Regions from separate parts of the Pseudalkalibacillus sp. NRS-1564 genome, predicted to be linked through region 1. Evidence: riboswitches for the same ligand, from Rfam matches in the RefSeq annotation. Region 1 holds a riboswitch; each other region holds the start of a gene.
What was found. Region 1 has a riboswitch for lysine ahead of lysA (diaminopimelate decarboxylase). Riboswitches for the same ligand answer to the same signal wherever they lie in the genome.
Positions count from the first base shown of each region.

Region 2: another riboswitch for lysine. It lies ahead of ACIFPW_RS02610 (Na+/H+ antiporter NhaC family protein); the one in region 1 lies ahead of lysA (diaminopimelate decarboxylase).
Region 3: another riboswitch for lysine. It lies ahead of ACIFPW_RS10170 (aspartate kinase); the one in region 1 lies ahead of lysA (diaminopimelate decarboxylase).

Region 1 covers NZ_JBITPM010000038.1:67,101-77,520, reverse strand. The annotation lists gene ACIFPW_RS17245 (peptidylprolyl isomerase) at 1-383, opposite strand, end outside; gene lysA (diaminopimelate decarboxylase) at 476-1,795, opposite strand; lysine riboswitch at 1,896-2,083, opposite strand; gene ACIFPW_RS17235 (spore germination protein) at 2,130-3,623, opposite strand; gene ACIFPW_RS17230 (stage V sporulation protein AE) at 3,604-4,182, opposite strand; gene spoVAE (stage V sporulation protein AE) at 4,188-4,538, opposite strand; gene spoVAD (stage V sporulation protein AD) at 4,538-5,551, opposite strand; gene spoVAC (stage V sporulation protein AC) at 5,565-6,023, opposite strand; gene ACIFPW_RS17210 (stage V sporulation protein AB) at 6,023-6,454, opposite strand; gene ACIFPW_RS17205 (stage V sporulation protein AA) at 6,451-7,068, opposite strand; gene sigF (RNA polymerase sporulation sigma factor SigF) at 7,269-8,024, opposite strand; gene spoIIAB (anti-sigma F factor) at 8,037-8,477, opposite strand; gene spoIIAA (anti-sigma F factor antagonist) at 8,477-8,827, opposite strand; gene ACIFPW_RS17185 (D-alanyl-D-alanine carboxypeptidase family protein) at 8,928-10,106, opposite strand; gene ACIFPW_RS17180 (pyrimidine-nucleoside phosphorylase) at 10,383-10,420, opposite strand, start outside.
Region 2 covers NZ_JBITPM010000005.1:115,945-126,364, forward strand. The annotation lists gene ACIFPW_RS02565 (DUF86 domain-containing protein) at 143-589, opposite strand; gene ACIFPW_RS02570 (DUF3055 domain-containing protein) at 770-1,042, shown strand; gene ACIFPW_RS02575 (hypothetical protein) at 1,092-1,361, shown strand; gene ACIFPW_RS02580 (YutD family protein) at 1,373-1,678, opposite strand; gene ACIFPW_RS02585 (YhcN/YlaJ family sporulation lipoprotein) at 1,805-2,464, shown strand; gene lipA (lipoyl synthase) at 2,516-3,403, opposite strand; gene ACIFPW_RS02595 (M23 family metallopeptidase) at 3,587-4,573, shown strand; gene ACIFPW_RS02600 (methionine/alanine import family NSS transporter small subunit) at 4,616-4,720, opposite strand; gene ACIFPW_RS02605 (sodium-dependent transporter) at 4,722-6,248, opposite strand; gene ACIFPW_RS02610 (Na+/H+ antiporter NhaC family protein) at 6,482-8,059, opposite strand; lysine riboswitch at 8,210-8,390, opposite strand; gene yunB (sporulation protein YunB) at 8,548-9,318, opposite strand; partial or broken gene ACIFPW_RS02620 (ISL3 family transposase) at 9,457-10,420, opposite strand, start outside.
Region 3 covers NZ_JBITPM010000019.1:37,937-48,356, reverse strand. The annotation lists gene glcT (glucose PTS transporter transcription antiterminator GlcT) at 1-332, opposite strand, end outside; gene ACIFPW_RS10195 (helix-turn-helix domain-containing protein) at 870-1,097, opposite strand; gene sdhB (succinate dehydrogenase iron-sulfur subunit) at 1,451-2,209, opposite strand; gene sdhA (succinate dehydrogenase flavoprotein subunit) at 2,209-3,972, opposite strand; gene ACIFPW_RS10180 (succinate dehydrogenase cytochrome b558 subunit) at 4,047-4,655, opposite strand; gene ACIFPW_RS10175 (YslB family protein) at 4,964-5,407, shown strand; gene ACIFPW_RS10170 (aspartate kinase) at 5,438-6,673, opposite strand; lysine riboswitch at 6,918-7,106, opposite strand; gene uvrC (excinuclease ABC subunit UvrC) at 7,186-8,967, opposite strand; gene ACIFPW_RS10160 (hypothetical protein) at 9,045-10,420, opposite strand, start outside.

The DNA.
Region 1 (10,420 bases):
AGGACCGTATCCATTCCTTCTGTTACTTGACCAAAAACGGTATGAACGCCGTCTAGATGAGGCTGAGGTTCATGAACTAGGAAAAACTGACTGCCGCCCGTGTTTTTACCAGCATGTGCCATAGACAATGAGCCTGCTACGTGCTTATGAGGGTTACCTTCTGTTTCACAGTCAATTGTATATCCTGGTCCACCCATTCCAGAACCTGTAGGATCTCCACCTTGAGCAACAAAACCAGGGATTACACGGTGAAAATTCACACCGTTGTAGAAACCTTCATTTGCAAGCTTCTCAAAGTTAGCAACAATGTTAGGTGCTGCTTCTGGATAAAATTCAATTTCAATAACTTCTCCATTTTCAAATGCAATTGTTCCTTTTTTCATAAATAAATCCTCCTGCACTAACAATTTTCTTAAAAGCTCTTTCATTATAGCACAGACTGAAGCTGTTCCATATCATTTATGCTTTTCAACTATTATTTTGATATAATCGCTTGTTTTAATGGCAAATCATGTCGAACTAAATCCTCGTATGACTCTCTCTCAACAACAAGGTTGGCCTCACCATTTTCAACAAAGACAACAGCTGATCTTGGTAATCTATTGTAGTTATTTGCCATGGAATAACCATATGCCCCCGTTGAAAAAACAGCCATCGTATCACCAGCAATCGCTCGCTGTAACTGGCAATCCCAAATTAACATATCACCTGATTCACAACACTTTCCTGCTACAGAGTATAGGTGGTCTTTTGCTTCATTCATTCGATTTGCTATTGTGGCTTCATATTTTGCCTGATAGAGAGCAGGGCGTAAATTATCCGTCATCCCTCCATCTACAGCGAGGTAATGTCGCAACTCTGGAACATTTTTGTGTGAACCAACCGTATATAACGTCATTCCAGCTTCTCCTACTAGTGAACGACCAGGTTCAATCCAGATCTCAGGCATGTTCATTTGCCCTGTTACCTGATTTCTGATTGTTTCAATCATAGCTTCGATGTAGTTCCCTACTGGTAATGGGTGATCTTCACTCGTATATCGGATTCCAAATCCTCCACCAAGGTTAAGGACTTCAGGCTCAAAACCATAGGCATCATACCATGTTGTAAGATAGCTATAAATCTTTTCAATAGCCATTACAAAACCATTTGTTTCAAAAATTTGTGAGCCTATATGACAATGAAGTCCAAGAAGATGAACAGCACTCATTTTTGTTACATCCAATATCGCGCGTTCTACCTGACCACTCTGTAAATCAAAACCAAATTTAGAATCTTCTTGGCCTGTTAAAATATAATCATGCGTATGTGCTTCAATACCTGGTGTTATACGCAACAGCACATTAGCTTTCACATTTTTTTCTTCTGCAATTTGCTCAAGGAGAGATAATTCGTAAAAATTATCAACAACGAAGCAACCTATTTCTGCATCAAGCGCCATTCTAATTTCAGATTCACTTTTGTTATTTCCATGAAAATGAATACGCTCCACGGGGAAACCTGCCTTCAAAGCAGTATAAAGCTCTCCACCGGATACAACATCCAAACTTAATCCTTCTTCTTCTGCAAGTTGGATCATTGCCATACATGAAAAGGCCTTACTAGCATAAGCTACTTGATAGTTTACATTCTCACGTTCAAAGGCACTTCGAAACGCCCTTGCTTTGTCTCGAATCATAGCCACATCATAAACATATAACGCAGTGCCAAATTTTTTTCCTAATTGGACCGTATCGATCCCTCCAACTGTTAAATGCCCCTCTTCTGAAACTGCAGATGTACCGTATAAATTCACAATCATTTCTCCCCTCTCGCTTATATAAATGCGAGCTCCCTCCACACAATAAGAAAAACAGCCAACTTTATAGATAGGCTGTTTTCTCCGTATCCTCACGAGTTGGATTAGCTCACCACTGAAAGAAATTCATCCTCCAGTGACAGTCTGCAACTTATTCAGCAGCAGCCCAGCAAGAAAAGGATGGGTCCTTTCTCACTTCGGCAAATTGACCTTTCTGATATCGTCTTCGCATTCCATTCTATGCTCAGATATCTTACTCATTCGTTTTGCGCCTCTATCCCCATTACGTTCAATGAGGTCTATTCAATTAAGAAATAAATTATCATACTTTTTAAGATTCGGCAAGTGGTTTGTCCGGCTGCTTCGTTTCATTCTGGGGCTCTGTAATACTTGGACGCAATTTTGTCAAAGGAACAGAAACGCGAATTAGCACTTGAATAAACGCTTTTGCATTAAAAGGAATGAATGGCCATAAATAAGGTGTATTTAATGGCTTTAAGGCGACTAGGAAGAGAATAATAGCTGTCACGCCTATTATATATCCTGGAACTCTGAAGAAAAAGACAAGGAAAAGTAGTAATAATCTAACTAGTTTGTTCGCTATTGATAACTCATAACTTGGCGTTGCGTAAGAACCTATAGCCGCAATAGAAACATACAGAATAACTTCTGGAACAAATAATCCTACATCGATGGCAATTTGACCAATTAATACAGCCGCAATTAAACCCATCGCTGTAGAAAGCGGGGTAGGCGTATGAATGGCGGCCATTCTCAGTGTTTCGATCCCAATTTCTGCAAGAATGATTTGAATAAATATCGGCACATTCGTTTCATCATTTGGCCCAATAAAATCAATCGATTTAGGCAACAACCCAGGTTCATATACCGCCAATAACCACAGGGGAAGTAACAATAGCGCTGCTAGCATTCCTCCAAAGCGGACCCATCTCAAGAATGCACCTGGTAATGGAGCTTCCCTGTATTCTTCTGCATGTTGAACATGGTGGAAAAAGGTTGTTGGCGTAATAATAACACTCGGAGAAGTATCGACGATAATCAAGACATGCCCTTCTAACAAATGGGATGCGGCTACATCTGGCCTTTCCGTATATCGTACAAGTGGAAAAGGATTTCCCGCCTGATGCACTAAAAACTCTTCAACAGTTTTATCAGCCATAGGAATACCATCAATATTAATTTCTTTTAGTTTTTTCTTAATGATTTCAACTAAGTTTGGGTTAGCTACATCCTGAATATAAGTGATACACACATCCGTTTTGGAACGCTCTCCGATTTGAAATATTTCATTACGCAAACGACCATCTCTAATACGCCTTCTAGTAAGTGCAGTATTCTCAATAATATTTTCTGTGAAACCGTCTCTAGAACCTCTGATCACTTTCTCAGTGTCTGGCTCTTGAGGCGTTCTACCTGGATACTTTCGAACATCAATAATGTAAGCAATCTCTTCGCCTTCCATAAATACAGCGATCAGTCCAGAAAGAACTTGATCGACGACCTCATCGAACGTCTCTACTTTTGTTACTTGCTGATGGGGTAAATGATTATGGATAACTTGCTCGAATTTAACGGTCAAGCGATGATGATCATCTAATTCCATCAATTCACGCATGATTTCAACAATGATTGATGTATCACATAAACCAGTACAATAATAGAATTGTATTTCTTTATTCAAAATCTTGAGTTTACGTACACCTACGTCAAAACTTTCCCCAATGCCAATTGATTTTTTCAAGAAGTCTTCATTTTCTTTTAATTTTTTAAATATTTTTTGTTTGTTATTCATTTTTGTTGTCATAGAAACCGCTCCTTTCAAGCAGAATTTGAACGGCTTTCAATGTTATAGGCGACCCAACCTCCGGATCATCAAGCCCAGACATTTTACCTATATCACCGACACCTATAATAATTGGGACATTCAGTTTATCTAAAATAGATACAGTATCCCCATCTATTCTCCCGGCTTCCATATCAGCAAATCCATTCTTATCAACACCGAAATGCGTTAATTCACCATCCCTGTCGATGGAAACATCTACTCTCGTCCATTCAGAGAAGTGTGTTCTCGAGGCAACTGCAATCGCACCAAGTAGTTCAACATCTTCATCCTCAGCCACAGCCTGCATCGCTAGTTCTCCATAACCTTCACCCGGAAAACCACTGTCATCAAACATTACAAAGATTGGATCGTGTGGAGCTTCTTTAATTAGGGAAACAATTTCATAACCAGCAAGCGGGGTTGGATTTCCTGCTGATTGGCTAATGCATCTCCCGCCAATATCCGAAGCCACTTTTTCAATTGCTTTTTGCGCGTAAAGATCTCCATCAGTAACGAAAATAACCCGCCGCTTGTTCAATTCATTCACCCCTTTGGCTTGAATATAATGGCTATGATAAATCCGAAAACAATAGCTGATGAAATTCCAGCTGAAGTTAACTGAAATATCCCCATTGCAATGCCTATAAATCCATGTTCCTCTCCTTGCTGCATCGCCCCATGTAGCAAGGAATGCCCAAAGCTCGTAATTGGGACTGTCGCACCTGCTCCTGCGAATTCAATCAGTCGATCGTATATACCAAAACCGTCAAGAATCGCTCCAGTCACCACAAAAGATGACATTACATGAGCAGGCGTTAATCTAAAAATATCGAGCAATAACTGACCAACAACACAAATGGCTCCTCCTACTGCAAAAGCAATGAAGTATTCCACTATTCCTCACCTCCAACTCGCTCAAAAACCACTGCATGAGCGATAGCAGGCATACTTTCTTTCTGTTGCACCATAACGGGGCTATGCAAGCATCCTGTAGCAGTAACTAGAATTTTTGAATACTTCCCTTGTTTTAGAAGCTCAATGAGATGACCATACGTAACAACCGCCGAACAGGCACACCCGCTTCCACCTGCGAATACTTCCTTCTGATCAGGTCGATAGATCATTAACCCACAGTCATTATGATTATTAGTAATGTCAAACCCTTTCTCAAGCAATAAATCACGAACAATCGGAGAACCAACTGCAGATAAATCTCCAGTAACAATTAAGTCATAATCTGAAGGTTTTACATTTAGGTCCTCAAAATGTGTGGCCAATGTATCTGCTGCCGCTGGCGCCATCGCACTCCCCATATCAAACGGATCCTTGATTCCCCAGTCAACTACTCTTCCAATCGTTGCCGCAGAGATTTGAATGTCCGATAACTCCTGACTAACTAACGCAGCTCCAGCACCAGTTACAGTTGATGTCGCAGTACCAGGTTTCTGACCTCCATATTCTGTTGGATAACGGAACTGTCTTTCAGCAGTTGCATTGTGGCTACTCACTCCAGCAATAGCCCTCTCAGCAAAACCACCATCAACTAGAGAAGATGCAATCGCTAGGGATTCCATGGATGTCGAGCATGCTCCAAAAACACCTAGAAAAGGAATATGATTAGACCTTGCTGTATAAGTTGCGCTTACGATTTGATTTAATAGATCACCCGCTACAAAAACATCAACTTGATCAGGAGCTAATTCTTTTTTCTTCAAACAACTCATTACTGCATCTTCTAACAATTTTCTTTCAGCAAGCTCCCAATTTGCCTGATTACAATGAAGGTTAGCATAGGTCACATCAAAAGAATTTCCAAATGGACCTTCTGCTTCCTTTGGGCCTGTTGCTGTACCTACTGATTGTAAATAAACATTTGAAAAACTCCATGTTTGCTTTCCTGATTTCATACAGGTTCTCTCCTTATATCAGGGCTTTAAAAACCATTCTGACCATCCCTACAATGTAAGCCGCAACGACGCCAAACACGATGACTGAGCCAGCAAGTTTAAACATATTGGTTGCTATACCAAGTACAATCCCTTCGCTTTTATGCTCGAGAGCAGCACTAGTAATCGAATTAGCGAAGCCTGTAACTGGTACAGCTGAACCTGCTCCCGCAAATTGACCAAGCCTGTCATACCAACCGAAAGCCGTTAATAAAGCTGCGATCAATATGAGAGTGGCTACAGTCGGGTTTCCAGCATTTTCTTTAGAAAAATCAAAGACATTGATATAGAAATTCTGAACACCTTGCCCGAACATACAAATAAACCCGCCTACAACAAACGCTTTTATGCAGTTGAAAAAATACGGCGGCTTTGGCTGATACTCTTTAATGTTCTGACTATACTTTTCCTGATCGTTTAATGATTTTTTCATTACTTGATCCCTCCATCCACAAAAATTGTCCAATGAAACAATGATCCGAATACTTTACCAAGTACTATAGCCATTAGTAAAACCAAAATTTTATCTATAAACCCAATCCGTTTCGTTAATATTGGCAAGACATTAAGTACTTCTGTTAATGCTGCTGCTAACATCCCAATAAATATACCTGCACCGAGTCCAATTGGGATCACTACAAATTTGGGCAGGCCAAGAGTTGGATTTCTTAACGATAACCAACTTGCCACTACAGCACCTACAATGATCCCCCATTCATAAAAACGAATGAGGTGTAACGTTTTGGACAATTGAGTGAGCCTGGGGATAATGCCAAGAACTGAAAGAAATGCAACAAATCCAGCCCCAACCGCAATCCCTTCAGCAAATCCGATTAACATCACTAAGAGAAATTGAGCATTCATGGTTTCGAATTTCCGTTTTCTTCGTTCTCATGAACGATTACATATTGATCAAGGTCCTGTTGATAATTAAACATTTCCACTTCAAGTGGGCTAGGTTCTTCGTTAAACCGCTTTTTGAAAAGATGGTTAAAGAACAGGACCATCCCAATTCCAAGTCCAAATGAGTATGGTACTTGTAGAAGCAGTGGTTTTGGATTGTCGATTCCAGTCACAATTTTATATATTTGCTGATGAACCTCTCTCATACTGACGTCTTCATGAAAATTCATAATAGCGAGGGCCGCACCAATAAATAATAAAAACCAGATAAGAACAAAATAAACGGGTGCTAATTTCTTCTTTGGATACTGAACTTCTACAATCGTTTGTGTAGGACCGACTACTTGAATCTCAACGTTTTCCATTTCGCTATGGATGGACATAATGACTTTCATAACATCGATTACGACTAAGTTCTTATCCTCTTTCGTCACATGGTAAATCTGGATATTCTCCACCTTACTACAACAAGAATCTTCTCCTATGAGCTGAGCAATATCACCAATCAATAACTTCTTATTAGGTGGTACTTTCTTTTTTTGCCTAAGTCGAAGATATATTATCTGACTATCCATGATCCTCCACCTCCTTATTCAAGGGGCATATTGGTTATAGTATGTTTCTACCAAATGACTCTCATTCTTTAGCAACCTAAGTACCATTAATTCCCTAGAAGTTTGGGTCCTTTTTATATCATCCATTCATTAATCTTAGTGATAGCTCTATTATTATTCTGGTAAAAAAATCCTTTGCAAACAAAAAAGAACAGAATGAGCTATTTGCTCATCTGTTCTTTAATTTGTTTTAATATTTTCTTTTCAAGTCTCGATACTTGAACTTGAGAAATCCCCAGTCTTTCTGCCACTTCAGACTGAGTTTGATCTTTGTAATACCTTAAATAAACAATTAGTCTCTCACGATTATCAAGATACTGCAATGCTTCCTTAAGGGCTAATTTATCAAACCAAGCACTATCTGTATGATCGGCAATTTGGTCGAGTAAAGTGATAGGATCTCCATCGTTTTCATAAACCGTTTCATGAATAGAAGTTGGTGCCCTTACAGCTTCTTGTGCCATGACAACTTCTTCCGGCGTGACTTCTATTCGTTCTGCAATTTCATTAATTGTCGGCGTTCTGCCGAGCGTTTTCGATAACTCATCCTTCGCTTTCCTAACTTTATTGCCGGTTTCTTTAAGGGATCGACTCACTTTCACTGTTCCATCATCTCTAATGAAGCGCTGAATTTCCCCGATAATCATTGGTACCGCATAGGTGGAGAATTTCACATCGTAACTTAGATCGAACTTATCCACGGATTTTAACAAACCAATACAACCGATCTGAAACAGGTCATCCGCTTCATACCCTCTATTTAGAAATCGCTGCACAACGGACCAGACGAGACGCATATTCTTTTGAACAATGAGGTCTCTGGCTCCCTGGTCCCCATTCTGGCTTTGTTTAATCAATTCCTTCACTTCATCAGGCTTCAGTTGCGACTGCTTCCCTTTTCTAACCTCCACGTCCATATGCAGGTCCCCTTAATTACATAGCGCTTTATTTTTTGATAGATACTTCATTAAGTGAATGGTCGTACCCTGGCCACTTGCAGACTCCACTTTGACCTCATCCATAAAATTCTCCATAATTGTAAAGCCCATCCCTGATCGTTCTAGTTCAGGCTTTGTTGTAAACAAAGGTTGTCTTGCTTCCTCAAGGTCAAGAATTCCCATTCCATGGTCACGAATGGTTAAATTGACCGTGTCGTCATTTAACTCGACCGAAATGTAAACCTTCTCTTCAGAATTTTGCTCATATCCATGAATAATGGCATTTGTAACAGCTTCCGATACAACTGTCTTGATTTCAGTAAGTTCATCAACAGTTGGATCGAGCTGCGCAATAAAAGCTGCTACAGTTACACGAGCAAATGATTCATTTTGACTGAGCGCAGAGAACTCGATATCCATACGATTCCTCATTATGCCACCCCCAAAGTAGCGAGGGCATGCTGCTCATCAGCCTCAAGCCTCACAATTTTAAAGAGACCTGACATTTCAAATAATCTCTTAACAGGTGGAGAGATTGAACATACGACCATTTCTCCTCCAAAACTCTTCACTTTATTGTACCGCCCTAGAATAACACCGAGACCTGAACTATCCATGAATGAAAGACCTTCTAGACTTAGCACAATATGTTCAATTTTACGCTCTTCAATAATCGAATCTACCCTGTCTCTTAGTTCTTCTGATGTATGATGATCCAACTCTCCATCAAGACGAATCAAAAGAACGGGATGGCGCACTTCAAGATTGATCGAAAGACTCACGTCACATTCCTCCTCATGTTTGCTTGTGAGTTTTTTCTCTCTTTACAGGGTTAATTCCTTCTTCGTGACAAAACTAGTGAGATTTCGATGAAAGAGGTGATCACTTGACAGTTTGAGTAGGCGCTTTGGCGAACTGTGCAGCTGTTCGTTTCATCAGCTGCCACCAGGAAGCTTTTTGAATGTCTTTGGCTGCAATAACCGGAGATGTAGCTGTCACATGACCATCTATTTTCACAGACAACTCACCTACCTCTTCCCCTTTCTTAACAGGTGTTTCTATATTCTTATTGACTTTGATGCTTGTTGTAATTTTACCGTTTTCTTGCCCTTTCTTAAGAAGAACGGAAACTCGCTCAGATGTTACAACAGACATGGTAGGTTGATCTCCTTTATTTACCTTTACTTCTTTCACGATGTTGTTTCGATCGAATAACTTATGTGTTTTATATTGAGAAAATGCATAATCAAACAGTTTAGTAATATCTGCATTACGTACTTTTGGAGATGGAGCACCCATTACAACGGCCACCACTCGCATGTCATCTCTTTTCGCCGTTGCCGTAAGACAATACTTTGCTTCACTTGTAAATCCTGTCTTCAACCCATCTACACCAGGATAAAATTTAACAAGCTTATTAGTGTTAACGAGCCAGAATTTCTTATCTGTATCCTGCCTCAGGTAGTCTTCATATAATCCAGTATATTTTGTAATCAATTCATATTTAAGAAGCTCTTTAGCCATAAGGGCCATATCATTTGCAGTGGAATAATGACCTTCCGCTGGTAATCCAGTAGGATTTACAAAATGAGTGTTTTTGAGTCCCATTGATTTTGCTTTTGCATTCATCGAATTAACAAATTCTTCTTCCGAACCAGCGATCGCTTCAGCCATTGCTACCGAAGCATCATTACCGGAAGCAATTGCAATACCTTTTAACATATCGTTAACCGTCATTTCTTCCCCTGCCTCAAGAAAAATCTGTGAACCACCCATCGAAGCAGCATATTCACTTGCTCTAACTTTCTGATCGAGGCTTATTTTTCCACTTTCAATCGCTTCCATAATTAAGATCATGGTCATGATTTTAGTCATACTTGCAGGAGGAAGCTTTTTATCACTATCTTTTTCAAACAATACTTCACCTGTATCTCGCTCAATCAAAATAGCGGAAGAAGAATTCTCTGCGATTTTTAGCTTTGCTTCTTCTGCATGCGCAAAAGAAGGAACAATAAGAGTTACTCCCAGCAAGAAGGCGAGCGCTGTTGCAACAACTTTCATTGGTGATCCCTCCATTCTTAGTATTACAAGGATTTCCAACATCTTGGAAAAATATACGAATTCTATATCCTCTATTGATAATCGCATTCACTCTCCTTAAATCTTTTCACGGATGTATACACATGGACATGTTAATGAAGTAGTTGATTATTGCCTTAATTACGCTCTGAGATGAAGATGTCACGTGAATGAGCCAAAAAGATAAGCTCACATAGCTAAACACATAAAAAAAAGAAGCCTCCCAAAAGAGACTTCTCAAGATACTATCTTTTTTTATTAGTTAATAACTTTATAAATTAGCTGTGGCTTTTCAG
Region 2 (10,420 bases), on a different contig from region 1:
TATCCAATCCATAAGAAAACCGCTTTCATTGATGAAAGCGGTTCATATATTCGGGTTTTGAATGAAAGATGTCAGCTGCTCGTTTCTTACTCTTTTCATCAAAAACACCTTACTTTCTTTACAATGTGTGTTTACCTTAACATCAATCTTCATTATCTGGAAGAAAAGCTGAAACAGCCCCTAATTCTTGATTTAAGTATGTTCTTATATCAGTAGGAAACTGCTCTAGTGCACTGAGGTTTTTCCGAAGATTTTGCTCCAATGCTTCATGATCAAGCATAACATATTGCTGCATTAGTGGTTTTCTCATGCCCACGACTTCTTTTAACATAATAGTATTTTCAGTTGATATTACTTTTTCATCAGCTAGGATTTCAATAATATCTTCATAGCTCCCGGGATCTCGCATAATGAATCCATCAATGATGCTGTTCCCTACGTCAATCATGCTCTCAATGACAACGTGATGAATTCGCTCTAATCCGAGAAAATGAAGTTCTGTTTGAAAAGAACTTTCCTTCATGAGAACAATCATTTTATCGAAATAAACCAGCTGTTCTTCTATTTTCTTACGATCCACAAAATACATACTCATGCACCTGCCTCTAACACTTATGATTCAATCACCATTTTCTGAAACGGTATTAAATACTTCTCTACATTTTATCATATCTTAAAATGCAACGGCTTACATTTTCTAATGAAAGCTTGTATGAGAACGCCTCATAAGATGGTATGATAGCGTTAACTAGAAAAGGAGGGTGCTATGATGGAAGATGAACGACTCATCTACGACGAACAGGAGGCCACTGAAGCCAGGTTCGTCTGCTTTATGGGAAGCAATCATCGGTTTGACCTTTGTATTGTAAAATCAGATCGCTTTTATGGAAAATCGTTAGTCCTCGATATTCAAGGAGGCAAATTTGCAATTATCGGCCACGATGATCTAAATGAGCCTGGAAATCTCGAGCATGCCTACTCTCTCAATGAAGAAGATGCTGAAGAACTTCGCAACTTCTTGAGAGAAGTCTTAAGTCACTAATATTTTATCAGACAATGAATACACTACCTCCTAAAGGTGGTGTTTATTCATGTTTGATGAAGAAGATTATCAAGACTTCGCTAACGTAGAGAAAGGGCGAAATTACGTCCTCCCTGAAGATACGCCAGAAGGTCCATACGGTTCACCGGTGAATAAAAAGCTCGGTAAAACCTCACCTTGGCGAGAAGGGCAGCGTTCCTATAGTGCATTTAATTACGAAAATAAAAATCTTCACCAACATTTACCTCGTCAGGACCCTGGCTCACATCCACCACACGATGATCCAGAAAAAGACTCCGAAAAACCATACAAAGCATAAGCCCATAGGGCTTATGCTTCTTGTTGTTGTTTCTTCGGTTTTTCCTTCTTCTGCTTCTTTAATACAAAATAAGGGCAGCCGAAGTTGCAGTATTCATATAAATAATCAAGCACCGTGCTGAATTTTGTATCGAAAGTTGCTTTTTGGTTACGGTCCTCAAAGAATCCTTTTAATCTAAGCTGACCATAGCCCCAATCCCCAACAATGTAATCATATTTATCCAAAATCTCACTATATCGAGCAAGAAAAGCTTCTTCGTTCCAACCTTCTCTTTCATCCTTCATCAACTCAAACGTATGTTGATTTACTTTTATCATTCTTTATCCCTCATTTCAAAATGGGCTCATTAGTCTTATGATACCTTTTTTATTCGATTTGTCCAAGTAATACCAGTAAAAAAGGAACAGAGTTCGGTCATGATAACAGTATGGAGGTGAATGTTATTGAAAAAACAAATTCTGCTCATACTGCCACTCGTATTAGGACTTGGGGCATGCCAGGGAGAAAATGCGACAGATTCCTTTGACCACGCAGATTTAACACCTGTTAAAACGGATCCCGATGAATACGGTATGAACACCGCTAATTCTCAGGAAAAGTCCAAAAAGGGTGGCTTTGGATATGTGCGTCATACACGAAATACTAACAACATGAATTCTCAAAAACAACCCGAGAACATAGCCTACCTTGATCGTGATCGTATGTCGGATATGATCGGTTCAATGGCAATTGTTTTACCTTATGTCAGTGATGTCGCAACGCTAGTAACAGATGAAGAAGTTCTCATTGGCTATAAAACAACAACAAAAGATCGTGATGCCACTGCAGATCAAGTAAAGAAAACGGCTCTTTCTGTCATTCCAAGATATTATCATGTCTATGTTTCTGACGAAGAAGGAATGATTGCTGAGGTCGAGCGATATCAAAATGCCTCCACTGCAAATGGAGAACTCGAGAAGAGCATAGAAGAAACGATTGCCAAAATGAAGAAAGCGCCACAAGGGAAAAAGGTAAGTGATGGAGAGAACGAGAACGGTGAGATGAAGGGCGAAATGAATGAAGACTTAAATGATACAGATGGAAAAGAAATGATGTCGAAGTAAAAAAATCGGCCCGATAAAGGCCGATTTTTTATCTTTATTATTACTTATCCATTACTTCGAAGCTTGCTTGGCTGCATTGACTTGCTCATCAGCATGATAAGACGAACGAACCATTGGACCAGATTCACAGTGTTTAAAGCCTTTTTCTAACGCAATATCTTTGAGCTCAAGAAACTCTTGAGGCGTCCAGTATTTTTCTACTTTTAAATGCTTTTTCGATGGTTGTAAATATTGCCCAAGTGTAACAATATCAACATCATGTGCACGAAGATCATCAAGTGTTTGAATGATTTCCTCTTTTGTTTCACCTAATCCTAGCATGATGCTGGATTTAGTCGGAATCTCAGGATTCATTTCTTTTGCACGCTGAAGAAACTCTAGTGTACGACGATATTTCGCGCGTGCTCTCACTCTTGGCGTTAGGCGCTCCACTGTTTCAATATTGTGGTTCATAATATCCGGTTTCGCATCCATGAGTGTTTCAAGCGCTTCATATTGGCCACCCATGTCTGATGGAAGAACTTCGATCGAACAGAACGGATTTTTACGACGAATAGCACGTACGGTTTCAGCAAAAACAGCCGCGCCACCATCTTTTAAATCATCTCGCGCTACAGCGGTAATGACCACGTGTTTTAGTCCCATCTGTTCAACGGAATCCGCAACGCGTTCAGGCTCTGCCCAATCAAGCTCAGTTGGAAGACCAGTTTTTACTGCACAGAAACGGCATGCACGAGTACAAACATCACCAAGAATCATAAAGGTTGCCGTCTTACGAACAGCCCAACATTCATGAATATTCGGACAACGCGCTTCCTCACAGACCGTATGTAACTTTTTCTCGCGCATCATCTTTTTTAAGCCTTTATAATTTTCGTTTGTATTTAGTTTTATTTTCAACCACTCTGGTTTTCTTAAATATTCTTCTTTCTTACTCACTACACTCACCTCACCTATTACTTTTCTGTAATAAAGAATACCATAGGTAACTCATTCATTTCTATAAAAAGTGTGAATCTATTGAGGATTAAGACTTTAGACCTTCCATTATTTAGTTCTAATGATTTACGCACGGAAAACCAAACTAAGGGTAATGACAAATTACGAAAGGAGAAGAAACACTTGAGAAAATATAGTTTTCTTATCCTTATTCTTTTCTTCCTCATCCCTATAAACGTTCGAGCTGCTGATATAGACGAAGATAAACTAAGAAGCGAACGGAAGATGTTATTTCATAAGATGGAAGCCGTCACACAAGTCCCCTGGTACATCTATGCTGGTATTGATCAATATGAACGAAGCATTAGGCGCTCACAAAAAGATATTCCTCGTGAAAAAGGTGCAATAGCTATCTATATTACGCCTGAGAAATGGTCTGGGAGTACGAATCCAAATAAAGAAGATCACGACCCTATCTCGATATCGTTCTTTAATGGAATTGGCCTCGATGGCAATGGAGATGGCAAAGCCGAGCGTACTAATGACGAAGATCTACTTTATACAATTGGGTCTTTCATACAACAGTATGGAAGTTCTTTAGAAGATATTCAAATTGGTCTTTGGGACTATTATCATCGTGACCAGGCAGTAAGGACGATTACAAGTAATAGTGCTGTTTATCATACATTCAAAACGCTTAAACTCGATAAGCATGCTTTTCCCGTACCACTTCACGCAAACTATAGTTACCGAAGCACTTGGGGCGATCGACGTGGCTGGGGCGGACTTCGAATTCACGAAGGAACGGATATTTTCGCTTCTTATGGTGTTGGAGTGAAAGCGACAAGTTACGGAACTGTCGAAACGAAGGGATGGAATGAATACGGTGGATGGCGGATCGGGATTCGGGATATCGATGGCAATTACCACTACTATGCTCACCTAAATGGGTTTGAAAAAGGCATTGAGAAAGGTCATGTTGTACAGCCAGGTGAAATCATTGGGTATGTTGGTAGCTCTGGATATGGACCAAAAGGAACGGCTGGAAAGTTCCCGCCACATCTTCACTATGGCATCTATAAAGACAACGGAAGAACAGAATGGTCGTATGATCCCTATCCTTCGTTGAGGCTCTGGGAACGACAGGAACGAATACGCAACAAAAAGTAAGCAAAAAAGAAGAACTAGCTCGCTAGTTCTTCTTTTTATGTTCTATTGTTTTTTTGATACTCTTACAGCATTCAAAATGCTAGCCGCAAGACCACCCCATATAATAACCATTCCAACTACCATCATGAAAATCGCGCTACCACCCATATTAGCTTACCTCCTTATACTTTTGCTGTTCAGCTTTCGCATCCCATTTCTTTAGGCTGAATAGAATTCCAACCAGAAGGGCGAATCCTGCGACAGCCCAGCCACTATAAAGAATAAAGCCGTTTGAGTAGCCTTCATAGTTCCCAGTCGGTGTATCAAACTGACGAAGAAGATTTGTCTTAAAGAGATCGAACATCATATAACCAAGTACGAGAGGAGTAATGACTCCAAGACAAGCTTTCCACCAGTACTTCAGTGAAATGTCTGAAATGCCGTTTGCATGTGACTCAAGCGTATTAAGCTCACGAAGTACCCATGCTACAACAACCACCTCCACTAGTCCTACAAAGGCAATTCCGAACTGGTTAATAAAGTAATCAGCTGCGTCAAGGAAGAACAATCCGCCTTGCGTTGCAAACAGAATCGAGATAATAGAGGAAATCCCTCCACCAATTAGAACAGCTTTCGTACAAGAAATTCCGAACTTCTCAGAAACACCTGCAACATATGTTTCGGAAATAGAAATCAGTGAAGACAAACCTGCAAGTACAAGTGAAGCAAAGAATAAGAATCCGAACAACCCGTTCAAAGCTGGAAACTCATTGATTATTTGCGGGAAGACAACGAAGGCTAGTCCTACGCCACCGCTCACTACTTCGCCAACGCTAAGCCCCTGCTGCTGAGCCATAAATCCAAGCGCTGAGAATACCCCGATACCTGCTAGAAGCTCAAACGCCGAGTTACCAAAACCAGTAATAAACGCGTTATTCGTAATATCTGATTTCTTAGGTAAGTAACTAGAATAAGTAATCATAATAGCAAAAGCAATGGATAAACTGAAGAAAATTTGTCCGTATGCAGCAACCCAAACACTTCCTGAAGTAATACTGTCAAAATTCGGTGTAAAGAATGCATTTAGACCTTCAGCAGCACCAGGCAGTGTCACTGCTCGAATCACAATGATTAAGAAAAGAACAATTAATGTAGGAATGAAAATTTTATTAGCACGCTCAATTCCCTTTTTAACACCTGCAAGAAGTACGCCAAGTGTAATGATCCATACTGCAATTAATGGGAGAAATACGCCTGGTACGATACTACCTGTTTGTCCAGGATCAACCGTTAATTTCAGATAATCATTGAAGAGGAATGCTTCTGTATCAGAACCCCAACTTTGATTAAATGCAAAATAGCTATAAGAGATGGCCCACGCAATAATTACCGCGTAGTATGTGGAGATGACGAATGCAACGATAACGCCCCACCACCCAAGCCATTCCATCTTCTTATTCATTCGAAAGAACGAAAGTGGTGCGGATCCACGGAATTTATGACCCAATGTAAATTCAAGAATAAGAATTGGGATTCCGGCTGTTAATAATGCAAATAAATAAGGAATAAAAAATGCTCCACCACCGTTGTCATAGGCTACGGCCGGAAATCTCCAAATGTTCCCTAGACCTATTGCTGAACCAACTGCGGCTAATATAAAACCAGCCCTTGTCCCCCATTGCGCACGATTTTCCAAATAAATTACCCCCTTAGACAAATGTTAACCTTTTTCACCATAAGCCCCCTTCCAGAAAAAGGTTAAGACTTTTAAGTAAATTCAGATTATTTTGTTTATAGTATATCTAGTACGTATGTCCTTGTCAAAACAATCTTTTTACATTTTTCGTATGAATCGTTCAATTTTCTATATAAATCTCTCTATTTTTGTGAAAATACATAAAAAAACAGGAGGAATATCCTCCTGTTTGATTAATGATTTGCCATTTCAACTGGTCTGTTGGCATATTTTCCTTTTAGCATGAAAATTAATAATCCGAATAGAATCGCTGTTGCCACAAGACCAAGAATGGAACTACCAGTAAAGCCAAGAACCAGATATCCTAGTAACGAAATACCTGCAACGAGCAATGCATAAGGCAACTGTGTCATCACATGATCGATATGGTGACTACCCGCGCCTGTTGAAGAAAGAATTGTTGTATCCGAAATTGGTGAGCAGTGATCTCCAAATACAGCTCCTGCAAGAACAGCGGCAAGTACAGGAAGCATGTAGGTAGGATCCGTAGCAGCAGCAATCTCTCCTGCGATCGGAAGCATAATGCCAAATGTTCCCCACGAAGTTCCCGTTGCAAACGCCATAACACCTGCAAGTAGGAACAAAATAGCTGGTAAGAAGCCAATCACAATGTGGTCATTAACAAGTCCTGCAAGATACTTACCAGTCCCTAGTGAGCCGATAATTTCAATCAATGTCCATGCAAAGAAAAGAATGTATACGGCTGGAAGCATTGATTTAATGCCTTCCCAAATTCCTTTTCCAAGAACCGCTCCACCCATTCGTTTTGGAAAGAAGAAGAGGAGAGAAGTTATAAGTCCAATGATTCCACCATAAAGGAGAGAAGCAGCAACGTCTGTATTTTCAAAGACAGACAAAGCTGTCACGGCTGTATCCGTTCCGCTAACAGCCTGAATTCCTGTGATGACCATAAACGTCACAGTACCAGCAATTAGCATAATAATAGGCCATGCAAGATCAGCTACTTTCCCCTTCTCACTTTCAGGTAGTCCTGATGTTTGACCAGGTACGGCACCTTGATTCGGATCAAGCACTTCTCCTGTTTTCTGTGCACGGTCTTCATGTACTCTCATTGCCTTAAGATTAATGTCAAAATAACTAACAAAGAACACCATCGCAAGTGCAAAGAGAGCATACAAATTCATTGGAATCATTCTTATAAAAGCTTCTAACGCGCCAACACCTGTAATGCTATGCGTTGCTAATACACCACCAATTAACGCGATGATATAAGCGCCCCAGCTTGAAATAGGTGAAATAATACACATTGGTGCTGCAGTTGAATCAATGATATAGGCAAGCTTTGCCCTTGAAACATTGTGCCTGTCCGTAATCGGTCTACTTACGTTCCCAACTGCGAGCGAATTAAAGTAATCATCAATAAAAATAATAATACCAAATACCGCTGTGACAATCTGTGCGCCTACTCTTGTTTTCACGCGTTTCATGGCCCACTCGCCAAATGCGCGACTTCCACCTGATATCGAAATAAAGGCCGTCGTCATCCCTAATAAAAGCAGGAAGAAAATAATGTACATGTTCCAAGTATTTAAACCACCGCTCTCGGAATCAATGAAGATCCCTTTTACGATTGTATAAATTTCTTCTAATGAATTTGGTACACTCCAATTGTTGATCATTAGCGCACCAAGAATAATGCCTACTCCTAAAGAAGGAAGCACTTTTCTAGTCACCACTACCATTAGCAAAGCTACGAGTGGTGGAATAATGGATAGAACTGAATTCTCCATGAATATCCTCCTAATATATGATTGGTCATCATAACCGGAATGGACGCCTATCCCTCAGCCTTCTCGTCGTGTTTGAACGCAAAAAAGCGAGCAATGATAGGATTGGTCCTATCATTGCTCGCTTCACCGAGTCAATGTTAAGTGTCCACCCCGATCAGTAGTTCTCCATTACAAGTTAGACTCATAATGACAGTTCGACACTTCTTCAATGTCGCCCCAACACAAATAATGTGACCGTTATTTATGCTTCGGCAGATCTCCCTTTCGATGCTGATCATTGGTGTCATTCTCCCAACACGTACTCATGAGGATCTGCTCCTCTACCTCATCGTATAAGATAAGGAACAATATTAAGTTCAGTTTTAAAGTATACCTTACTTTCGTTGTTTGTGCAATTGTAGATTATTCCAGAGATATTTCTATTAGAAGGGAACCATTTTTTTAGCTATCGACATTGAACATTGAAGCTGGTTAATGGCCTCCTTTTCTTAATCTGGCTTCGGCAAAACGATCGATGGATTTCCACCATTTCCATTATCACCATTATAATAATAAGGAACGTCTCCCTGAATAAATAAATCTCCAATTTTTACAGAGTTCGAAACTTCAGTATTCTTTGTAGAGAAAGGAATAATTACGTTCATCTCAACTTTAATATTGATATACACTTCAAGATACGTGTTGTTAATTCCCGTTTCTTTCACCTTTGTATCAATATTAGAGACCACATCTCCAATCATTTCAAACCGTACTGGAATCCTCGGCCCAAAATTTGAAAGAAGAACATTATTTGTAGCCATCCCTAAAGGTATGGAGTATACGATTCCTTGTTGATTTTCGGTACCTTCGTAATCGATATCTATATCATTCTTAAAGGTTTCCAGCTTATCTAAATCACCAGCTTCAACATAATCTAAGTAAGTTTGAACTCGTTCTGTGGCCTCTGAGATCAATCGATTATAAACTTGCGAGTTAAAGCTATAACTTGGTACTTTTTCGGAATCATTACCATGAACGATAATTAAATTCTCAACGTCAATACCGTCTGCGATCTTCTTTGAAATGGCATCATTTATTGCTTGCGCAGCAACTTGACGTGTTTTTGTTTCAGCAATACTGATTAAGCTTGGTTCAATTCCTTTATTAACAATCCATAATCCTTGAACAGTAGTAAAGATAAAAATAATAAAGGAGATGACAAAAACATATCGAAAGGGAAGCGGCCCCTTTCTAAAGAATTTTCTACGAGTTCGAAACAACATGAACCCTCCCTTCTCTTCTTCATGTATATGCCACGGAGAAGAGAAGTATGGACAATTTCCTAGAAAGAGCCAAAATCAAGCTATTAAATGTGGTTCTAAATCAAATGTTGGGGTAGGAGATTTATCTCCTACTCCTTATCCTAGTTGAAAATGACGAATTTTTTTGTACTGATGATGTAAAAGGATCTTTCTTCGTAAGCGGTCATATCGCTTAAAACCAAAGGCATTTCGCTTAATGACCTTCGTTTGATTGTTTAAACCCTCGATAAAACCATTATTATAGTTCAAGGCAAAACTATTCAGGACTTCTGGTTGCCAGTTCTTAAGTGTTTGAACGGCTTGTCTGAACTCCTTCATATTCGCTGCTTCAACCGTTTTGTAGTAATTATACAGAGACTGTTTAACTTGGTTAGGATTCTCTTGACCGATTCGTTTCGCTTCCTCAAACCAGCTTCGAAACGCTTCTTTTAACTCGTAAGCCTTTCGTAATTCCTCGGATAATCCAAGGTAACGGTCCAGATACCACTTTTGTTTCTCACTCAACTGCTCATATCGCTTGTAAAAAACATGCTTCATTCGCTTGCACTTTTTACGGTCATAATCATGGAAATTCTGTTGAACTCTTCTTCGTACACGCTCTAATGCCCAATAGATGTAGCGACAAAAATGAAAGCGATCAGCCACGATGATTGGCTTTCCTAGTGCCTTTTGAACAGCTGACTTGAAGGCATAGCTCATGTCCATGATCACCACTTCAACTCGCGACCCCTTCTTGCGAAGATAGTCCTTTACGGTCTCAATGGAGCGATTAGGAAGGATATCCAAAGGCTGCTTTGTATCTCCATCCGCAATGACAACTTGATATTTTCCTTCATCGGTATCTCCTTTATATTCATCAATAGCGATGACACGAGGAAGATCACTCACTTCTTGAAGCGTTGGTGCGGCGACTTCATCAAACCGCCTTATCGCAGTTGAATGCGACGTACGAAATTGGGCTGCGGTATCCTTGAAATTCTTCCCCTGTACCACGCGTAATCCCAGGGCCTGATTCCATTCCTTTGAGTGACGCTGATAGCGATTGACGATCGAATTCCTT
Region 3 (10,420 bases), on a different contig from region 1:
CGTTTAATCGCAAAGGAAAGGTGATCCGTTAAGGAAACGTGGATATGCTCGTCTAACTCCGCATCCAGCTTATCTCCGATCAGCGAAATCGTATCATTCATCATGCCGATAAAAGATTCTGGTACATGTGGAACTAATAACTTATATTGTTCCTGCTCATGCTTATCTATAAGAACAAAATACTTGTCTACTTTGGATTCATCGAGTCTTTCGCCTTGTTTCTGATTGAAGCCAATCCCTTTTCCAGTTAAAACGACTTCATTATTATTCTCCGAAACGGCAATTACGACATTATTATTTAGAATTTTCTTTATTTCAAATTCACCATTCATGTTCAATTTCCCCTCATTAAACCGGTTTCATTTGTGATTATGAACGTACTAATGATAGTAAATAACAGATCGAACGTCAATGAGAAAACGTTCCATTAGGTTGCCCCTTACTCATGTAATATAGTTGATATCATAATCTATTGCTTTATTTATAACAACCCGAAGATAATTTTCTATCTTCCATTCATTTCATTTGCCGATATTTTATGTCATTATCATACAAAAGAAAATCTACTAATAAGCTACGCTTGTTTGTATAAGTGTCTCTCCTTCGCATGGAAACATCTTGTTATAAGCCTTTTTGTTATCTTAACATACTATTCATTCTTTTTTATTTTAACCTACTCACTTCATAGACTGATCTCTATAAATTTCTCTTCCTTACCCTTTATCATGAAGTTTAAGTTCCTATGTATCTCATTGATTCTTTTTCACAGAATGACACTTAACTCGAATGAAAAAATAATCTAGAATTAACAGTATAAGCAAACAAGACGTTTCACAAAAGAAAAAACCGGCTTTTAAGCCGGCACAGTTTTATATTTCTAATTCTCCCAGTCGAAGCAATTCGACAACAGCCTGAGAACGCCCCTTTACCCCCAGCTTTTGCATCGTGTTCGAAATATGGTTCCGAACTGTTTTTTCGCTAATAAACAATTCTTCTGCTATTTCTCTTGTCGTTTTGTCTTGAACAAGCAATTCGAAAACTTCTCTTTCTCTTTTGGTTAATAGTGGCTTTGGTCGGTAGTGGTTCCCTTTCAACATTCCACCCTCCTCGATAGGGCAACAAAGCAACTTCGATTGAAATTATATAGTCCATACAATATATGAATTTCTATCTTACGTGTTACATTAATTCACACATTGCATAAAAACAGTTTAGAGAATTTATTATGACAACCTTCGTTCTTCTTCATCATTTCCTGAGAAATATCGTAATAAGGTTTTATTCTTTTCTTAAGACTTGGCTCTTTTAAAGAAGCTGTAGATCTTAGAATCAATTAAGTTCTGTCATGATCAATCGCTTCGCAGAAAAAATCGAGAACCCACGGTATAAGCTAACATAGCTTAAGAATTATCTGAAACTAAAAAAAGACCCCCTTGTAGGGGATCTTTTCCTAGTGATCACTTCCAAAAAAGTTTTTGAACGTTTGAAGTGACGTTGCTCTATTCATTGCAGCAATAGAAGTTGTTAGTGGAATTCCTTTCGGACAAGATTGCACACAGTTCTGTGAGTTACCACAGTTCCCAAGTCCACCCTCTCCCATTAAGCCTTCCAGACGCTCCTCTTTGTTCATCTCACCTGTTGGATGTGAGTTGAATAATCGAACCTGTGAAATAGCAGCTGGTCCAATAAACTCCGAGCGACTATTTACATTCGGACACGCTTCAAGACAAACACCACATGTCATACATTTTGATAGTTCATATGCCCACTGTCGCTTATTCTCAGGCATTCTCGGACCAGGTCCAAGATCATAGGTACCATCGATCGGAATCCATGCTTTCACTTTCTTAAGTGCATCAAACATTCTGCTTCGATCTACAGCAAGATCTCGCACAACCGGGAATGTGGTCATTGGCTCTAAGCGAATTGGTTGCTCAAGTTGATCTAGTAAAGCAGTACAAGATTGACGTGGTTTTCCGTTAATGACCATCGAACAAGCTCCGCATACTTCTTCTAGACAACCCATTTCCCAAATAACAGGTGTAGTTTTCTCACCGTTTGCATTAACTGGATTACGACGAATTTCCATTAAAGCAGAAATAACGTTCATATTTTGACGATATGGAATCGTAAACGTTTCTTCATATGAATTAGATTCAGGTCCATCCTGCCTTTTTATCTTAAGTGTGACAGTTTTATTCTCACTCATCATTTATCCCCCGCTTTCTTCTTAGAATAATCGCGTTTACGAGGTGGAATTAATGATGTATCTACTTCTTCATAGTAGAATTCTGGTTTGTTGTTGACTGCATCGTATTTAGCCATTGTTGTTTTAAGAAATTCTTCATCATTACGCTCAGGGAATTCAGGCTTGTAGTGAGCACCGCGACTTTCGTTACGGTTTAAGGCTCCGATTGTAATTACCCGTGCCAACTGAAGCATGTTAGATAATTGTCGAGTAAATGAAGCCCCCTGATTACTCCACTTGGATGTATCATTAATATTGATGTTCTCGTAACGCTCCATCAACTCTTGAATTTTCTCATCTGTTTCCTTTAACTTGTCGTTGTTTCTTACAACCGTTACGTTAGCTGTCATCCATTCGCCAAGCTCTTTATGAATTTGATAAGCATTCTCTGTTCCGTTCATCTTCATGATTTCGTCCTGCTTTGCCTGCTCTTCTTGTTGATGCTTTTCAAATAATGAAGAAGAGAGATCCTCAACCGTTGCTTCTAATCCATTAATATAGTCAACCGCATTTGGACCAGCAACCATGCCACCATAAATAGAAGATAATAGCGAGTTTGCTCCAAGACGATTGCCACCGTGTTGAGAATAATCACATTCACCAGCAGCAAATAGCCCAGGAATATTAGTCTGCTGGTTAAAATCAACCCATAAACCACCCATTGAATAGTGTACAGCAGGGAAAATTTTCATAGGGACTTTACGAGGATCGTCACCCATGAATTTCTCATAAATTTCAATAATACCGCCAAGCTTAACATCAAGCTCTTTTGAATCTTTATGTGAGAGGTCAAGGTAAACCATGTTCTCTCCATTAATACCAAGCTTTTGACTAACACACACATCAAAAATTTCTCTCGTAGCAATATCACGCGGTACAAGGTTCCCATATGCTGGGTATTTTCCCTCAAGGAAATACCATGGTTTACCGTCTTTATACGTCCAAACGCGGCCACCTTCGCCACGTGCAGATTCACTCATAAGACGAAGCTTGTCATCACCAGGGATTGCTGTTGGGTGAATTTGAATAAATTCCCCATTAGAATAAATAGCCCCTTGCTGATAAAGCGCACCAGCAGCAGAACCTGTATTAATAACAGAGTTTGTACTCTTACCGAAGATAATACCTGGTCCACCAGTCGCCATAATAACCGCATCTGCTTCAAAACTTCTTATTTCAGAAGTTGTTAAGTTTTCACCAACAACTCCTCGGCATACACCTTCATCATCTAAAATAGCGGAGAGAAATTCCCATCCTTCATATTTTGTAACGAGGCCTGCTACTTCATGGCGACGAACTTGCTCATCAAGCGCATATAGAAGCTGTTGCCCGGTTGTTGCACCGGCAAAAGCAGTGCGATGATGTTGTGTTCCACCAAAGCGTCTAAAATCTAGTAGACCTTCTGGTGTTCTGTTAAACATTACGCCCATACGATCCATTAAGTGAATGATACCAGGCGCTGCATCACACATTGCTTTTACTGGAGGTTGATTTGCAAGGAAATCTCCTCCATAAACTGTATCATCAAAGTGCTCCCAAGGAGAATCTCCTTCTCCTTTTGTATTAACAGCCCCGTTAATTCCCCCCTGCGCACATACAGAGTGAGAACGTTTTACCGGAACGATGGAAAGAAGATCTACTTGCATTCCAGCTTCCGCAGCTTTGATGGTAGCCATCAAACCTGCAAGGCCGCCTCCAACTATCACTAATTTACCTTTACTCATAAGAACAGTTCCCCCTTAAATGCTGGCTCTGTCTGAAAGTTATGTATCAGACGTGGTGAAGACAGTTCACTTTCTTAAACGAATGCAAATAATGCGCGCATGCCAACAACTGAAAGTGCAACGAAAATGACCATTGTTACGTATGTCATCGTACGCTGTGATTTTGGTGTTACTGTGAAGCCCCAGCTTACAAAGAAAGACCATAAGCCATTTGCGAAGTGGAAGACAGTACCAAGTACACCAACGATGTAAAAGATCATCATTCCTGGATTAGACAAGATATCAGCCATCATTTGGAAGTTTACTTCTGCTCCCATCGCAGCTTGTATTCTCGTTTGCCAGACGTGCCAAGTTACAAATATTAATACGATAACGCCAGAAATCCGCTGCAAATAAAACATCCAGTTACGTAAATAGCCATATCGACTTACGTTGTTTTTGGATTGAAATGCGATATAAACACCGTAAATCGCATGGAATAAGAGCGGTAAGAAAATGACGAAAATTTCAAGCAAATACCTGTAAGGAAGGCTCTCCATAAAATGAGCTGCGTCATTAAACGCCTCGGGCCCTCTTGTTGCAAAATAGTTAACAGTGAGATGCTGAGTAACATAAAGTCCGAGCGGAATTACTCCTAGAAGCGAATGCAATTTTCGGCTTACAAAGTCTCGACTTGCGGCCATGTTTTGTGTGTCCCCCTTTTAAGTTGTTAAGCTACCATCTGCCAGTGCATTTTTTTCTAATAAAGAAGTCTTTGCATGCACAGAAATCATCGCTTTCTGTCGATTATATTGTGACATACCCATTGTACTCCCATCATTTAGGACCGTCAAGAAAACGTGTACATTTAGATTTTTCAAAATTCCCTTGCAACACCTGCGTATATCTCAATTGAATACGCTTTCTATATATATAAATTCTATCTATGGTGCTATGGAGGATTTGTCGATAAAACGTTATAATTATTTTGTAGAAAAGCTGGGAGGAATTTATGTTTAAGAAGCGCACAAACTCGATTGATTATAGTCATGAAATAGAAACAACTGCTTTTGGATATGAATTTTATAGAGAAGTTCTTATTCCTGAACTTCTTGGTAGTGAACAGCCGGCTGTTTTATATTGGACTGGAAAAGAAATGGCTAGGCAATTCCCGCTCTCCACTCGAGAAGAGATCGAGGATTTTTTTCAGCGTGCTGGATGGGGTAAATTATCAATTGCACAAGAAAAAAAGAATGAAGTAACGTTTGATCTTCAGTCAGCTCTTATCACTGAGCGAAGAAATACTAGTCGAAATGCTTGTTATCAACTAGAAGCAGGTTTTCTTGCTGAACAATATCAAAATATGCTTCGTTGCATCGCTGAAGCCTATGAAACTGATAAAAAGAATGAAATTCAAATCACAGTAAAATGGGACCCAAAAGATCAGATTGAATAGAAAGGAGACCACATGTGGTCTCCTTTTTGATTACATTTGTTTAACAGGGGTTCTTTCATCTAGTTGAAATTTATCGTGTAGCGACTCAATAGCATAAATCATTTTATCTTCTGGAACGATCGTTGACACTTTGATTTCTGATGTACTCACCATCTTCATTTCTACCCCGTGTTCAGCAAGTACTTCAAACATTTGTGCCGCAACGCCAGGGTTAGAAATCATACCTGATCCTACTATGGATACCTTAGCAAGTTCTGATTCGTGATAAATATGTTCGTAGGGAAGTTTCACTTTAATGCGACGGAGCACATCAAGAGTTAATTCAAGAGAGGCTGTTTCAATTGAGAATGAGATACTCGTTGTATTTTTCTCTCCTGTACTTTGAATGATCACATCTACATTAATACCATTTGCCGCAAGAGATGAGAACAAGGAAGGAAGTGTTGTAATCTCATTCGGCAAACCTGAAATTGTTATTTTTGTTACATTACTTTCAAAAGCCAGACCTCTAACCACCAAATTTTGTTCCATTGATACGACCTCCTCAATTAGCGTTCCAGGTTCATTCGTAAAGCTCGAGCGGACCTCAAGCAAGATGTTATAGTTTTTTGCAAACTCAACCGCTCTAGGATGTAAGACACCAGCCCCAAGGTTAGCAAGTTCAAGCATTTCATCATAAGAAATCGTAGAAAGCTTTCTTGCACCTTTCACATATCGAGGATCTGTCGTATACACGCCATCCACATCTGTATATATCTCACAACGATCCGCTTTAAGAGCTGCTGCAATCGCCACAGCTGTTGTATCGGAACCACCACGCCCTAGCGTCGCGATGTTAGACGTATCAGTTAGCCCCTGGAATCCTGCTACAATCACAATTTTCCCTTCAGCAAGGTGTTGATTCATACGTGATGCATCAATATCGAGGATTCTGGCATTGCCGTGAAGCGACTCTGTTTTAATTCCTGCTTGCCAGCCAGTTAATGAAATAGCATCGTACCCTTCTTCATTTAATGCCATTGAAAGAAGCGCTGTTGTTACTTGTTCTCCAGTCGTTAGAAGCATATCAAGCTCTCTTGCAGACGGTGTAGCTGTTATCCCTTTTGATAATCCTAAAAGCTCATCCGTTGTTTTGCCCATCGCTGAAACAACCGCAACAACCTCATCTCCATTATTTACAGCTTCCATAAGCCTTTTGGAAACATTTTTGATTTTCTCTACATCTCCAACAGACGTACCTCCGAATTTCAATACGCGTAGTCCCACTCTCTCCATCCTTTCTTTCATGCAGCTCGTTATCCCTCATAGTGCGTAATCATCGCACGTTACAAACACTCACTAACTAAGAGTCGAAATGGATATTAAAAAACTCGGCCACTCACCAGATTGAAATAGCGATAGCCTTCATTTTTTATACTTTAAACTTGTAAAGCGTTTATTAAAGTATAAAAAAACAACAATGAGAAAAACCTCACTGTTGTTTTCATAACAAATCCAAGAAAACGTCCCTTTGTGAGATAGTTCTCCATCCAATTCCCGGGTAGGTATTGGATGACAGCTCTGCACTTATTCAATACAGATCCAGCTTCAGACGGATAAGCGTCTTTCCACTTCGGCAAATCCCCCTTTCAGCTCCTATCACTGAGTCTTAACACTCTTCAGTAAGCTTATTATTGGTTTTTGCGCCTCTACCATCACTTCAACTTTCGAAGTGTGGAACTATTAAATTTCACTCATTATAACGAACTTACGTGAATGCCGCAACATGTTCTTACAAATTAATTTGATTGACTTTCAAATCGAGCGACTACTTCCTCTGCAACATTCATTGGTAGTCCTGCGTTGTGTAAGTCTTCAACGCTTGCTTCTTTCATCTTTTTGATCGATCCAAAATGATTTAGCAGCTTCTTTTTTCTCTTCTCTCCGATACCGGGAATATCATCAAGACTTGACTTAAGCATCGATTTTCCTCGAAGCTGTCGATGAAACGTAATCGCAAATCGGTGTACTTCATCTTGAATCCTTTGCAACAGGTAGAATTCCTGACTATTTCTTGGTAGATAAACAGCTTCAGGAGGATCACCAATAAGAAGATGAGACGTTTTATGTTTCTCATCTTTCGTCAGCGAGCAAACCGGTATGTCCAGACCAAGCTCATTCTCGAGCACATCCTGTGACGCCTGTATTTGAGCTATTCCGCCGTCAATAATAATTAAGTCAGGAAGCGGACCATTTTCCTTAAGCATTCTTGAATATCTTCTTCTCACAACCTCTTTCATAGAACCTACATCGTTTGGTCCTTCCACTGTTTTGATTTTGTACTTGCGATACTCATTTTTCTTTGGCTTTCCATCAAGAAAAACAACCATAGCGGATACAGGGTTCGTGCCCTGAATGTTCGAGTTATCAAAAGCTTCAATTCTGAGCGGAGCTTCTATATTAAGCTTTTCTCCCAAGTTGTCAACAGCATCAATCGTTCTTTTCTCGTCGCGTTCAATTAATGAAAATTTCTCATTAATGGCAATGGTCGCATTCTTCATTGTAAGCTCGACAAGCTCTTTTTTCTTGCCTCTTTTTGGCTGGTGAACTGGAATTTGTAGAAGTTCTTCTACCATTTGAGCATTAACCTGCTGAGGAAGCAATACTTCTTTTGGCTTAGGATGATTTTGTTGAAGATAGAACTGACCGATATAAGTTAAGAAATCTTCTTCAGCATCATTATAGAAAGGGAAAAGTGAAACATCTCTCTCAATTAACTTCCCTTGTCGTACAAAGAAAACTTGAACACACATCCATCCTTTGTCGAAACTATATCCAAAAATATCCCGATCAATACCATCGTTAGATTGGATCTTTTGCACTTCCATAACTTTATCAATATGAAACATTAAATCACGAAACTCTTTTGCTCGCTCGAAATCCATATTCTCAGATGCTGTGGTCATCTTTCTTTCTATGTCTTCTTTAACTTCCTGGTGACCTCCGTTTAGAAAACGCGTAATCCCGTCAATCATCTCTTTATTTTGCTCTTTAGAGACGTCGTTGACACATGGAGCCAAACACTGGCCTATATGATAATAAAGACAGACGCGATCAGGCATTTTACGACATTTACGTAAAGGATATAGTCGGTCCAAAAGCTTCTTTGTTGCACTAGCTGCATAAGCATTCGGATATGGACCAAAATACTTACCTTTATCTTTTTTTATTTTACGTGTCGTAATTAAGCGGGGCTGTTCTTCTGCCGTTATTTTTATATAAGGATAGCTTTTATCATCTTTAAGCATCACATTATATTTCGGATCATGTTTTTTGATTAAATTAAGTTCAAGAATAAGAGCTTCAAGATTTGTGGAGGTTACGATATACTCAAAATCACGTATTTCACTTACAAGCCGCTGCGTTTTTCCATCGTGTGATCCACTAAAATAAGATCTGACTCTATTTTTTAGCACCTTTGCCTTCCCAACATAAATAATCGTTCCCTGGCGATCTTTCATTAAATAACACCCGGGCTGGTCAGGAAGGATTGCTAGCTTATTTTTAAGATGTTGTTCCATGCTGCCTCACCTCACTACTCCTTTTCAAGGCGTATCTATGTTCCCCTCTCATTGTAACACATTACCTCAATTTTCTATTATCTTAATAACTCATATAAAACAATGTCATGATAGACAGGATCATACAATGTGGAGGATTGGAATTCTTTGACCTTTTTGATCTGACCATCCATCGATATATTCTGTTTCTTAAATCCATCGAGAACCTGTCCTGTTAAAAATACGCGATGCTCATCATAATATTGAAGATCAGATAGAAAGGTTGAATACGTATAAATTTGTTCATGTTCAAATGACACCTTGTTATAGGACATTACCCTAGTTTCTTCCCAAGTATACACAATGACCGGCTCGTTAATTTGCTCTACATAATCCATCAATTGATAAACAGCTGCTGGATCGTTTGCTTCTTTCATTGTTGAATAGGAAACAAGTGATTGTATGCTAATCATTACGGCTAAACCAAGCATTATTTTCGTTGAGTTATTACCCTGTCTTCCTAACCCTATCCAGAGAAATCCTAGCATTATTATCCCAGGTAGAGGCAGGATATGTCTTGGCTTATCAATGTTTTGTGCCAAAAGGGCCCATAGAAAATAGCTAAATGCCATAGCGACAAATGCCCATCCAAACCATGAAATTTCTCGCAATGTTCTCCCACTATTTTTCACCCCTTGGAAGATCATGAACGTAAAAAAGGTTAGATATAGTAGTAAAATCATTAGCGATTGACCGCTAAGACCTGTCCAAACTATATTATTCAATATCAGATGTGATATTCGTTCCAAAAGTGGGGCTGAGGCTGAAACCGCAGTTCCACCCCACTCTTCAAAGTGACCTTCAGAGAACCCAAAGGCTAGCTGTAAAAATGCAGCTACGCCACCTTCAGAAGCAGCAAGACCCCCTACCCAAATTAATTGAAAGATGACGGCTATACCGACCTGGGTGAGTAAAAATAAACTGTAGGATTTAATGGACTTATGCTGCTTTTTTCTCTGTATTAATAGTAGTAGAAGGCCGACACCAAAAGGTAAATAAGATAAACGAACTCCTAAAAGTAAACTAAACAACAAAGAAGCGACATCGATGCTCGTGAATGAATGTTCGCGATGAAATGCTTTTTGCAAACTCCATAAGTACCACCATAGAATAGCCACCGCTGCCGCCTCGCTCATCGGTTGAATGGTTAACACGTTGACAAATACCATTGATTGAATAAGAGCTACTGATGCCATACTAAGTGTTTTTGAAAGAAAAGAGCGACTAACTGCATATGCTGGATACATAGAAAGCGACATTAATAGTCCATTCCATAACGTTAAAGCCTCAACGGGATTTCCTATCCATTTATTTAACAACATCCCACCTAGAATAAAATAGGGATATCCGGGAAAGTGAGGTTGCATGGCAAATAAATCAAATCGATTTAGGGCTAGTGAGAAATCGACTTGAT